DNA from 3 places in the Rahnella sp. 2050 genome. Region 2 is predicted to be linked to each of the others. Evidence: predicted binding sites of a transcription regulator. Region 2 holds the regulator's gene; each other region holds the start of a gene.
What was found. Region 2 encodes LexA, which represses DNA repair genes until DNA is damaged. Its sites were predicted from a motif close to TNCTGTATGTACATACAGNA; they were not measured.
Positions count from the first base shown of each region.

Region 1: a site for LexA is predicted at 2,153-2,172, ahead of ABIC79_RS20340 (metal-dependent hydrolase). Genes of this name have one in related genera too.
Region 3: a site for LexA is predicted at 1,793-1,812, ahead of sulA (SOS-induced cell division inhibitor SulA). Genes of this name have one in related genera too.

Region 1 covers NZ_JBEPKE010000006.1:130,214-134,430, reverse strand. The annotation lists gene hxpB (hexitol phosphatase HxpB) at 1-54, shown strand, start outside; gene kduI (5-dehydro-4-deoxy-D-glucuronate isomerase) at 363-1,199, shown strand; gene kduD (2-dehydro-3-deoxy-D-gluconate 5-dehydrogenase KduD) at 1,277-2,038, shown strand; gene ABIC79_RS20340 (metal-dependent hydrolase) at 2,191-2,748, shown strand; gene ABIC79_RS20335 (L-cystine transporter) at 2,938-4,217, shown strand, end outside.
Region 2 covers NZ_JBEPKE010000002.1:27,148-31,364, reverse strand. The annotation lists gene dinF (MATE family efflux transporter DinF) at 1-1,198, opposite strand, end outside; gene lexA (transcriptional repressor LexA) at 1,497-2,105, opposite strand; gene ABIC79_RS07365 (diacylglycerol kinase) at 2,225-2,593, opposite strand; gene plsB (glycerol-3-phosphate 1-O-acyltransferase PlsB) at 2,711-4,217, shown strand, end outside.
Region 3 covers NZ_JBEPKE010000001.1:904,589-908,805, reverse strand. The annotation lists gene ompA (porin OmpA) at 1-908, opposite strand, end outside; gene sulA (SOS-induced cell division inhibitor SulA) at 1,266-1,772, opposite strand; gene ABIC79_RS04070 (TfoX/Sxy family DNA transformation protein) at 1,989-2,621, shown strand; gene yccS (YccS family putative transporter) at 2,643-4,217, opposite strand, start outside.

The DNA of each region.
Region 1 (4,217 bases), on a different contig from region 2:
GCCGATGTCAAACTTTCTTCCCTCGAAGAATTGCGTGTGGCACACATCAGCTAAAATTTATGCGCAGCCGCTCATGCCGCTGCGCACCTTCTCTGCTTTCTCTCCTTTCCATATACCTTCTCTACGCATTTCTCCTGCCACAATTTTTGAAGCTTCGTTTAATTTCGTAAATCTTGAACTGACTCATAAAATAAATAAAACGTTATTTCATTTTTATTGAATTCGCATGTCAATGAACCTATGATTCCTGCAACAAGGACGAGCCGGGAGCTCTCCTGCTTCTGTACGCTGTCACTGCCACGCAACGGTCAGACTAGCCCGGTAAGTCCTCCTTGATATCGTCATTCATGAGAGGCACCGACATGCAAGTTCGTCAAAGTATCCACAGCGACCACGCAAAAACGCTTGATACCGCTGAATTACGCCGTGAATTCCTCATTGAGAAAATCTTTGAGAAAAATGCCTATACCATGACTTACAGCCACATCGACCGCATCATTGTCGGCGGCGTCATGCCCGCTGAAAAAACGGTATCCGTGGGTGATGAAGTCGGTAAACAGCTTGGTGTGAGCTATTTTCTTGAACGTCGCGAACTCGGCGTGATTAATATCGGCGGCCCGGGTCTGATCGTGGTTGACGGTACAACCTATGAAATTGGTCATGAAGAAGCGTTGTATGTCGGCAAAGGGGCAAAGCGGGTCGAGTTCAGCAGCGTTGATGCCTCCAGACCGGCCAAGTTCTACTACAACAGTGCGCCGGCACACACGACTTTCCCGAACAAAAAAATCACACTGGCGGAAGCCTCTCCGCAGACCATCGGCGATGCAGCTACCAGCAACCGCCGCACCATCAATAAATTCATCGTGCCCGACGTTCTGGAAACCTGTCAGCTGACCATGGGGCTGACCAAACTGGAAGAGGGGAGCCTGTGGAATACCATGCCTTGCCACACCCATGAACGTCGTATGGAAGTGTATTTCTACTTCAATATGGAAGCGGAAACTGCCGTGTTCCACATGATGGGGCAACCACAGGAAACCCGTCATTTATTAGTGCACAACGAGCAGGCTGTCATCTCTCCTAGTTGGTCAATTCACGCCGGAGTGGGTACCAAAAACTATACCTTCATCTGGGGGATGGTCGGTGAGAACCAGGTATTCGATGACATGGATCACGTCAAAGTCAGCGAACTGCGCTAACTCCCCCTTGCTCTGCCTTACCGGCAGAGCAACTCATTTTTTATGGCGAACGCGCCGTTGCAAAAGAGACTCTGAATATGATCCTCCGTTCATTTGAATTAAGCGGCAAAGTCGCAATCGTCACCGGTTGCAATACCGGGCTGGGACAAGGCATGGCGCTGGGTCTCGCGCAGGCGGGATGCGATATTGTGGGCATTAACGTTTCCGCCCCTGAAGAAACTGAAAAAAAAGTCACCATGTTAGGCCGCCGTTTTCTCGATCTGAGGGCTGATCTGAGCACCATCACAGGCATTCCTGAGCTGATCGAGAAAGCAGTCGGGGAATTTGGTCATATCGATATTCTGATCAATAACGCCGGTATTATCCGCCGTGAAGATGCCATCGAATTCAGCGAGAAAAACTGGGATGATGTGATGAATGTGAACAGCAAAACGCTGTTCTTTATGTCTCAGGCCGTGGCGAAGCAGTTCATCAAACAGGGTAACGGTGGCAAAATTATAAATATTGCCTCTATGCTCTCGTATCAGGGGGGGATCAGGGTGCCTTCCTATACCGCGTCAAAAAGCGCAGTAATGGGTCTGACCCGACTGATGGCCAATGAATGGGCGAAGCATAACGTCAATGTGAATGCGATTGCGCCGGGGTATATGGCGACTAACAATACGGAACAGTTGCGCGCCGATGAAGAACGCAGCAAAGAAATCCTCGACAGAATCCCCGCCGGACGCTGGGGTCTGCCGGAAGATGTCATGGGGCCGGTAGTCTTTCTGGCATCGAAAGCCTCTGATTACGTTAATGGTTACACCATTGCCGTCGATGGTGGTTGGCTCGCGCGTTAAGGGCAGAATAAGTGACACCAGAAAGGCGTATTCTTATACGCTTTTTTGTTTTTTATCAGTCCGTTGACAATTAGTTACAGGGCATCTCTTCCAAGATTGTGACAGTTTCACTTATACTGGATAAAATAACAGTTATCCAGTTCGGACGCGTCATGACGGCGGAAGGCCATCTCATTTTCTCAATTGCCTGTGCAGTATTTGCTAAGAAGGCCCAGCTTTCTCCCGAACTGGCGCATGGTGACTGGTGGCACATCATTCCAGGGTCTTTGCTTACCTGTCTGCTGCCCGATATTGATCACCCCAAATCGGTGCTGGGCCAGCGTCTCAAATGGTTGTCGGCCCCCATCGCCCGGGCTTTTGGTCACCGTGGATTCACTCACAGTTTGCTGGCGGTGGCTGGAGGGATTTTCCTGCTACGCACTCATTTCCCTCATGACTGGGTGATCCCCGCTGATGCTTTCCACGCCATGATTATCGGTTACCTGAGCCATATCCTGGCAGATATGCTGACGCCTGCAGGAGTGCCGCTGCTCTGGCCTTGTCGATGGCGTTTCCGGCTACCGCTGATTAACAGCCAGAAAGGTAATCAACTCGAGCGCACGCTCTGCCTTATGCTGGTCGGCCTGACGCTTTTCTGGCCAGACTGGACGCCCATCATTGGTGCAATAAATCCTGACTTTTTTAATCACATCCTGAAATTATTCATCTGAATAGCATGAAATATTGCCGATATGATGAAAATTAATACAAATACCAACAAAAAGTTATAATGAATTCCTTTTGGATATAAATGCTCGGACCCTCAAACTGATATTCTGCCCCCCAATGCTTTGGGATGGTGCAGTCCTTTTCCGGAAACACCCGTTTCATTTATCAAAATTATAAGTTTGGAGTCTGGTATGAATCTTCCGCTCGTTCTTAACGTAGTGGTTTTCGTTGCCCTGCTTTTGCTGCTGGCACAAACCCGCCACAAGCAATGGAGCCTGGCAAAAAAAGTTTTACTGGGTCTGGCTATGGGTGTCGTATTTGGCCTGGCTTTACAGCTGATCTACGGTTCCGATGATCCGGTACTAAAAACCTCAATTACCTGGTTCAATATTGTCGGTAACGGCTACGTCCAGTTGCTGCAAATGATCGTCATGCCGCTGGTTTTCGTCTCTATTCTGAGCGCGGTAGCGAAACTGCATAACGCGTCATCGCTGGGGAAAATCAGCTTCCTGACCATCGGTACCCTGCTGTTCACCACACTGATCGCTTCTCTGGTGGGTATCTTCGTGACGGGCCTGTTCGGCCTCACCGCTGACGGCCTGGTACAGGGTACGCAGGAAACGGCGCGACTGACGGCAATTCAGTCTAACTATGTCGGCAAAGTGGCTGACCTGAGCGTGCCTCAGTTGATCCTTTCCTTTATACCTAAGAACCCGTTTGCTGATCTGACAGGCGCAAGTCCGACATCAATCATCAGCGTCGTGATCTTCGCAGCCTTCGTTGGTGTAGCCGCCCTGCAACTGGTGAAAGATGATGCAGAAAAAGGTCCGCGCATTCTGGCCTTTATCGATACCCTGCAGGCATGGGTGATGAAGTTGGTGCGTCTGGTCATGAAACTGACCCCGTACGGGGTACTGGCTCTGATGACCAAAGTGGTCGCCGGCTCGAACATTCAGGACATCATTAAACTCGGCAGCTTTGTGGTCGCGTCTTACCTGGGTCTTGGCATTATGTTTGTTGTTCACGCGATACTGCTGTCGTTCACCGGTGTTAATCCGGCGAAATTCTTCCGTAAAGTCTGGCCGGTGCTGACTTTTGCCTTCACCAGCCGTTCAAGTGCCGCGACCATCCCGCTGAGCGTTGAAGCGCAGACACGCCGTCTGGGTATTCCTGAATCTATCGCCAGCTTTGCGGCATCGTTCGGGGCAACGATTGGTCAGAACGGCTGTGCAGGTCTGTATCCAACCATGTTGGCCGTCATGGTTGCGCCAACCGTCGGCATCGACCCGTTTGATCCGGTATGGATTGCAACATTAGTGGGTATTGTTACCCTGAGCTCTGCCGGTGTTGCCGGTGTGGGTGGTGGTGCGACATTTGCAGCCCTGATCGTGTTGCCAGCCATGGGCCTGCCGGTTACGCTGGTTGCCCTGCTGATTTCTGTTGAGCCGCTGATTGATATGGGCCGTACCGC
Region 2 (4,217 bases):
CCAGCATGCTGTTTCGCATATCCCGCCCACGCGTTGCGCCGATAAACATGCCATCAAGCAAATAGCACCAGACAGCCACCAGCGGCAGTATAATTTGCCAGCCAAGATATCGGTCCGCCAGCTCACGCAATTCCGGTAATGATGTCAGCGCATCAATGATCGCCCCACCCGCCAGCGCGTAAATCAGAGCAAAAAACAGCGCAACCAGCCCGGCCTGACGACACGCGGCATGCCAGACATTCAGCAGTTTTTCGCGGTTGCGGGCACCGAATGCCTCACCGGAATGCGCTTCGATAGCATAAGCAAAACCGTCAAGTGCAAACGCGGTAAATGTCAGCAGGTTCATCAACACGGCGTTGACCGCCACAATGTGGCTGCCCAGCCGCGCGCCCAGAACGGTCAGCGATGCAAAGCAAAGCTGCAACAGTAATGAGCGCAGCATGATGTCGCGGTTAAGCCCGAGAAGACGGCGCAAATTACCACGCCACGCGGAGGTGATTTCTGCGCCGGTGATACCGCGTCGTTTCATCACCCGCCAGACGAAATACAGCCCGATGAGTAGCGTGAAATACTCGGAGCTTGCCGTCGCCATGGCTGCGCCACGCACGTTCCAGCCCAGCCCGATCACCAGCCACAGATCCAGAATGATATTCAGCAAATTCCCGGCAATCAGCAAAATCACCGGCCCGCGAACGTACTGAATGCCGAGCAACCACCCGAGGATCACCAGATTCGCCAATGAAGCCGGGGCGCTGAACCAGCGGATTTCGATAAACAGCCTCGCCTGTTCAAGCACGGGCTGGCTGCCGCCGACAATGTGAAACGCCAGCTCCATCAGCGGATGACGGAATACCACAATAATGACGCCCGCCAGTACAGCCAGAAGGAAGGGTTGTACAAAAGCACGCGCCAGAAGCTGATTATCTTTCGCGCCCAGCGCCTGAGCGGTCATGCCGGTGGTACTCATCCGCAGAAACAGTAAGAGCATAAAAAGGAAAGTGGTGATCATCGAACCCACAGCCACGCCGCCGAGATAATCCGGGCTGTCGAGATGACCGATCACTGCGGTATCCACCAGGCCGAGGAGCGGCACCGTGATATTGGAAAAAATCATCGGCAATGCCAGCATCCAGAGCGCTTTATCGGCAGGGCTTAAAAAGGTGTTTTTGAGTGTGTGTCGCAGGGAATGATGTTGCATAGAGAATCTCATGCCGGAGGTTCAGGTTATGCCTGTAAATGACATCGCCCCGAAAGGGGCGATGATGAGAGAAACGCATTTCTCTTTGAATTCACATGGATGCCAGAGGCGGCCGCCATCCATATTCAATTAGTTTTAGTCTTGTCTATCTGACACAGCAATTTCTGACTTAGTCATATCTGACCGAGTAATTCGCGTTATATCAAGGCGGCAACTAAGCGAACGCCGGGAGCATACACAAGTATGTGACCGGGGTTCGCGAAGGCAGCCAACGCAGAGATAGCTCGAAGTACGAAGGTCAGATCCAGTCGCCGTTGCGGATAACACCTACGGCTAAGCCTTCAATGCTGAAATTCTGCTCGCGCAAATCCACCACGATCGGCTGAAACTCGCTGTTCTCAGGCAATAACTGCACCACACTGCCTTGTTTTTTCAGGCGTTTCACGGTGACCTCATCATCAATACGGGCCACCACAACCTGACCATTACGCACGTCTTGCGTTTTATGCACGGCCAGCAGATCGCCGTCAAGGATACCAATATCACGCATCGACATACCGCTGACACGCAGCAGGAAATCGGCGCTCGGCTTAAACATTGCCGGATCGATCTGATAGTGCCCTTCGATATGTTGCTGCGCCAGCAGCGGTTCACCGGCGGCAACGCGGCCAATCAGCGGTAAACCTTCTTCTTCTTCCATCAGCAGACGAATGCCGCGTGATGCACCGGAAACAATCTCAATAACACCTTTACGCGCCAGCGCTTTAAGATGCTCTTCCGCCGCATTGGGAGAACGGAACCCCAGACGTGATGCAATCTCTGCGCGGGTTGGTGGCATACCGGTGGTGGAGATATGATCGCGAATAAGGTCGTAGACCTCTTGTTGTCTGGTCGTTAAAGCTTTCATTCCGCCCCCTGGTTGTTTATACAGTCTTGCTGTGAGTATATACAGCTAAACGGTCAATGAAAACCTAAGATTGAATAAAAACAGGGCATAACGTTGATTCCTGGAATGCAGATTCCAAATCAGAACCATCGCGACCAAAAGATGCTGACCCAGACAAAAATCGCCAATATGATGGTCAGAAGTACGGCAGCAGAGCCGATATCTTTTGCGCGACCAGAAAGCACATGAAACTCAGGCCCGATGCGGTCTATTGCACATTCCACCGCGCTGTTGAGCAACTCCGTGACACAGACCAGCACGACGGATCCCACCAGCAGGATACGTTCAATGGTGCTGACATCAAGCCAGAAAGATAGCAAAATTAACGGGATAGCGACGCTGGCCTCCTGGCGAAATGCCGCTTCGTTTTGCCATGCCGCTTTGAATCCTTTCCAGGAATAGCCGGCCGCTTTATAAATTCGGGTAAATCCGGTGACTTGGTTCGCCATTTCGGGTACTGATCCTTAGAGTGTTTGCAGCATTTTAGCTTTTATATGACCACAGATCTCCACGGATCTTTCTGGTATCCTTGCGGCGAAATTGCTAACAAGAGGCTTCACGTTTTTATGTCAGGTTGGCGTAGACTTTATTACACATTATTGAATTTACCACTCTCATTGCTGGTAAAGAGCAAGGTCATACCTTCAGATCCGGTTACCGAGTTGCATTTAGACCCGACGCGGCCGATTTTGTACGTATTACCTTATAATTCCAAAGCCGATTTGCTGACGTTGCGTGCGCAATGTCTGGCGCAGAATCTGCCTGATCCTCTTATTCCGCTGGAAATTGACGGCACCCTGCTACCAAGCCATGTCTTTATAGCCGAAGGCCCGCGCGTATTCTCTTATTACACGCCGAAGCAGGAATCCGTAAAGCTGTTCCACGACTACCTTGATTTGCACCGCAATAATCCGGATTTAGACATTCAGATGTTGCCGGTGTCGGTAATGTTTGGTCGTGCACCGGGCCGTGAAGGTCAGGACGACACGCCGCATCTGCGCGTGCTGAACGGTATCCAGAAATTTTTCGCTGTGCTGTGGCTGGGGCGGGACAGTTTCGTCCGTTTCTCCAATACCGTTTCCCTGCGTTATATGGCGACGGAACACGGCACAGATAAGACGATTGCTCAAAAACTGGCACGTGTGGCGCGGATGCATTTCTCCCGTCAGCGTCTGGCTGCGGTTGGTCCGCGCCTTCCGGCACGTCAGGATTTGTTCAATAAATTGCTGGCCTCAAAAGCCATTGAGAAAGCGATTGAAGACGAAGCCCGCAGCAAGAAAATTTCCCACGAAAAAGCCCAACAAAACGCCATCGCCCTGATGGAAGAGATTGCCGCTGACTTCTCTTATGAAGCCGTGCGCCTCTCTGACCGTGTGCTGAGCTGGACGTGGAACCGTTTGTACAAAGGCATCAACGTTAATAATGCCGAGCGTGTACGCCAGTTAGCGCTGGACGGTCAGGAAATTGTGTATGTGCCTTGCCACCGCAGCCACATGGACTATCTGCTGCTGTCTTACGTGCTCTATCATCAGGGTCTGGTACCGCCGCATATTGCCGCCGGTATCAACCTGAATTTCTGGCCGGCTGGCCCGATTTTCCGCCGTCTGGGTGCGTTCTTTATTCGTCGAACCTTTAAAGGCAACAAGCTCTATTCGACGGTTTTCCGTGAATATCTGGGCGAACTGTTCAGCCGCGGTTATTCGGTGGAATACTTTGTGGAAGGGGGGCGTTCGCGAACCGGGCGTCTGCTGGAGCCGAAAACGGGCACGCTGGCCATGACCATTCAGGCCATGCTGCGCGGCGGTTCACGCCCGATTACGCTGGTACCGATTTACATCGGTTATGAGCACGTCATGGAAGTGGGTACGTACGCGAAAGAATTACGCGGTGCGACCAAAGAGAAAGAAAGCCTGACACAGATGCTGAACGGGCTGCGCAAGTTGCGTAATCTCGGCCAGGGTTACGTGAACTTCGGTGAGCCGCTGCATCTGACCACTTACCTGAACCAGAACGTGCCAACCTGGCGTGAAGCCATCGACCCGATCGAAGCACAACGTCCAAGCTGGCTGACGC
Region 3 (4,217 bases), on a different contig from region 2:
GGGATACCTTTAGATACCAGGTAATCTACTACGCTCTGAGCACGTTGCTCAGACAGTTTCTGGTTGTATTGTTCTGAACCGATACGGTCGGTGTAACCCAGAACGATAACAGAACCGTCTTTAGGATCGATAGAGCTCAACTGGCTGTACAGCTGATCCAGAGCCTGTTGGCCTTCTGGTTTCAGAGTCGCTTTGTTGAAGTTGAAGAGAACGTCAGATTTCAGAGTGAATTTCTTAGTCTCTACAACTGGAGCTGGAGCTGGTGCTGGAGCAACAACTGGAGCAGCTGCTTCATCTTGACCGAAACGGTAAGAAACACCTACAGACAGCATTGCGTTATCAGGACGTGCACCAACGGTAGCCGCGTCACCAATGTTGTTAACCCACTGGTAATCCAGACGGGTAGCCCAGTTTTTGGTTACTGCGTATTCAACACCAACTGCTGCCAGTGGAGAAACACCAGTGTCATGATCACTTACGCGACCATTAGCACCGTTGTTGAAGTTACCTTTAGCATCTGCACGCCAAACCATACCACCCAGACGGGTGTACAGGTCCAGATCGTCAGTCAGCGGGTAGCTCAGTTTAGCAGCCAGCTGAACGCCTTGTGCTTTGAACGCGCCGTTATTTACGCTGCCTTTGTAAGGCATACGGCCAAGCCAGTCATATCCCATTTCAAAGCCCAGGTATTGGTTCGCTTGGTAACCCAAGAACGCACCTGCACCCAGTTGGCTTTCGTGGGTAGGGCCGTTGCCGATACCGTTGTAAGCGTTTGCGAAACCAGTGTCATGGTATTGGGACCAGCCCAATTTACCACCGGTATACCAGGTGTTATCTTTAGGGGCGGCTTGCGCTACGGTAGCGAAACCTGCCAGTGCCACTGCTAATGCGATAGCTGTCTTTTTCATTTTGCGCCTCGTTATCATCCAAATAGGCAATTGAGCTTTAAGCTTTTTAAGCCCTTGGTTAAAATCCTTACGCCAAGATTATTGCTTCATTTCAGAACTTGCCACTTTACGTTGGCATTATCGAGCAACCTTGGCGTTGTAAAGTCTACAACGTGGCGCGAAACTTACAAGCTTGATGTGTTAACACCGTGGAAAAAAAGGGAAAAACGGACACATTTCTTAACGGCTTTGGCAATTTGCTGACAAAATCTGGCACTAATCTGCATTCCGGAAGCCCGTTTTTACTGGCTTGCAGGCATTATTCAGCACAAATCACTAAGTTCCGCATTATTTTCATAGGAAGATTCCTATTTTGAACTAATGGTATACGGAAGAGTGAATTTTTACTGTGGAATGATGTCCACAAGCTGAATTCTGTTCATTTGTCGGTCTCATTATGAAGCCGTAAGCACCACCCTGGCGTGCTGCAATTTGCAATCTTTCCCTCTCAGTATCACTCAAATCCGGAAGCCATCCCAACACGACACTGTAGTTACCCGTCTGCAAGGCTTTCTCCATCGCATCTACCGTCGACATCGCCGTAATTTGATTAACTTGCACCATCTTATCCACCGGCAGACCTGACTGAGATAACCAATGACGGCTCAGTTTTTGTTGAGGTGTGAGCCACAACAACCAGCGAGACTGCATACCCAGGTGTTGCAGTAAGGGCAGTAATAACTGCGCAAAAGCAGGTTGGCTCGCACTATAGACGAACTCAGTGATCAGACCATTATTCAAGGATGCAGACGTATTTACCTGTGACGGAGTGACGGGCAAAGCAAGCTGACTAAAATGATGATTTGTATGGTGTTGAGTTCGCATAATGATGTACTCCAGTGAGTTACTGTATGTATGTACAGTACTCTGGCGGTGAGCAAAGATCAACCCAATTTTTCCAAGATATCTCGCAAATTTTGAAGGCAACAGGCTGTAACGGCATTTTATGTTTGTTGGAGTTCATAAGATTGCGTATTTTGCTTTTAGCTGTTTTGGTAACTCAAAATGGAAGCAAGGGATTAACGTGAAAAGGATAACGCAATGATAAACAAATCAAAAAAACGAGTGCTTGAGTGTCTGGATATTTTTGCCCCGTTGGGTAATATTCGTTCCCGCACCCAATTTGGGGGGATGAGCTTGTCCGCTGACCGCGTCATGTTCGCCCTGGTTTCTGATGGTGAACTCTATCTGCGAGCGACCGGAGAAACCGAAACTCATTTTCGCCGCAAAAAGATGGAGAGGCTGACCTATCGCAAGCGAGGCATGGATGTGCAGTTGCGTTATTTCAAAGTGAGTGCCCGGCAATGGAGTGATCACCAGGCACTGTGCGAGCTGGGCAGATTATCGTTGCAAGGGATGTTGCGGGATATAGAGCTGAAAAAAAACAACGAAGCGGTCCGATTGAAAGATTTACCCAATCTCTCGCTGGCGCTAGAAAGGATGCTCTGGCAAGTCGGCATTGAGAACTCGGGGGACTTGCGGTTACAGGGGGCCTGCCATACCTACCTCAAACTGTGTGCCATTAAAAAAAAGAATTTAGGGATTAATTTACTGATGGCACTCGAAGGGGCAATTTTGGGCTTCCATGAAGCCGCTTTGCCGATGGAATCCAGAGAGTCATTAACTCACTGGTTTAACCATCACCAAGAGCAGCTATCAACGGTTGTGCACTAAGTTTGCGTAAGTTATCTGCAACTAGAGCCGATTTTGTGCCGGCAGGATCTTAGTATTAAGACTGGTGAGCTCAGGCAAATGAGCCACCAGTAATCCAATTTGCTGAAGCACGAGCTGCTCTTTACTGTCGATATCCGTTGTACGCATCTGAATACGTGCAGTGAGTTCACCGAGCGCGTGTTGGATGCGTTCTGCTTCAGAAGGCAGATGATGCAAAGCGCCGTCAACGCAGCATGCTGCATCATCCAGCAACCTCAGGGTTTCGGCATCATTGAGTTTTTCGCGATGGGCACCCAGCGCTGAAATGTAGCTCAGCATAGTATGATTGAGGCATAACAGGCGAAACGCCGCTTCGAGTGTCGCCGGTTCGTTATTTCTCTCAGAGCTCATGTTCGACACCACGGACGCCAGTTCGGCATCGCAATTATGCGCATCACGGCGGGCCAGACGGTACTCGAGACTGTTGTCTTTCCCCTGATGGTACTGCACCAGAATAGCATCAAGATAACGGCAATTAGCATCGAACGTTTTTCTGACCACCTTATCAAGTTGCCTGAATTTCCAGTCGGGCCATATAAAGGTCACTGCCGCCCAGGCGATACCACAACCAATCAGCGTATCGATTACTCTCGGGATAGCGACTTCAAATCCTTCGCCTAACAAATTGAAGCATAACAACACCAGAAGGGTGATGAACATTGTGGCCTGCGCGTATTGCACTGTGCGGAACGCAAAGAACAATAACCCGCTGATGACGATCAGAATCATTTGCCCGTCAACGGACGGAACGAAATACAAGATAGGGATCCCGAGAGCAATACCGGCGAGTGTTCCGATTATCCTCAGAGCTAACCTCCGGCGGGTCGCACTGTAGTTTGGTTGACAGACAAAAAGACTGGTGAGCAAGATCCAGTAGCCGTGATTTAAGCCGCTGACCTGAATGAAAACGTAGCCTACAAAGAGCACGACAGACATACGAATTGCGTGACGGAACAACACCGATTGCGGCGTAAAATGGCGGGAAATGCGCAGCCAGATATCATCAAGGCCAGTCAGACGGTCTTCCGCAAACGGGCTTTTGCCGGTCTGGTTTTCCGGCAGAGACTGCTCCGACTCGATATTTGCCAGTTGCGCGTCAATCGCATGCAGATTGCGTAAAAGATGGCGTAACGCCTGTAATGTCTCACGGTGTTCGTGATGAGATTCCAGACGTTTGAGGGCTTCTTCCAGCCGGGAAAACGCCCGTTCGAACTGGCTGTTGTGGGTATATTGCTGGCGATAAAGAATGCATTGTGACAGCTGTAAACAGGCCCGCGCCTGCATGCTCATCAGGCGCTGAAAGCGGAACAGAATATCACTGTGATGAAATTGTTCACTGAGTTTGAGGTACTGCACGTGGGACGAGCTGGCGCGCTCATGAATATCCTGCACCACAAAATAATAATGTAATGTCCGGCGGGTCCCTTTCTGGCCACGATCTCCTTTCAGCCGGGTCTGTAGCGTATTTTTTGTTTGGTTCAGTGTGGAGACCAGTTGACCGTTGGCCATGGCCAGCTCGACCAGTTGCTGGTTGTTATCTTCCTGATCGGGATCAAA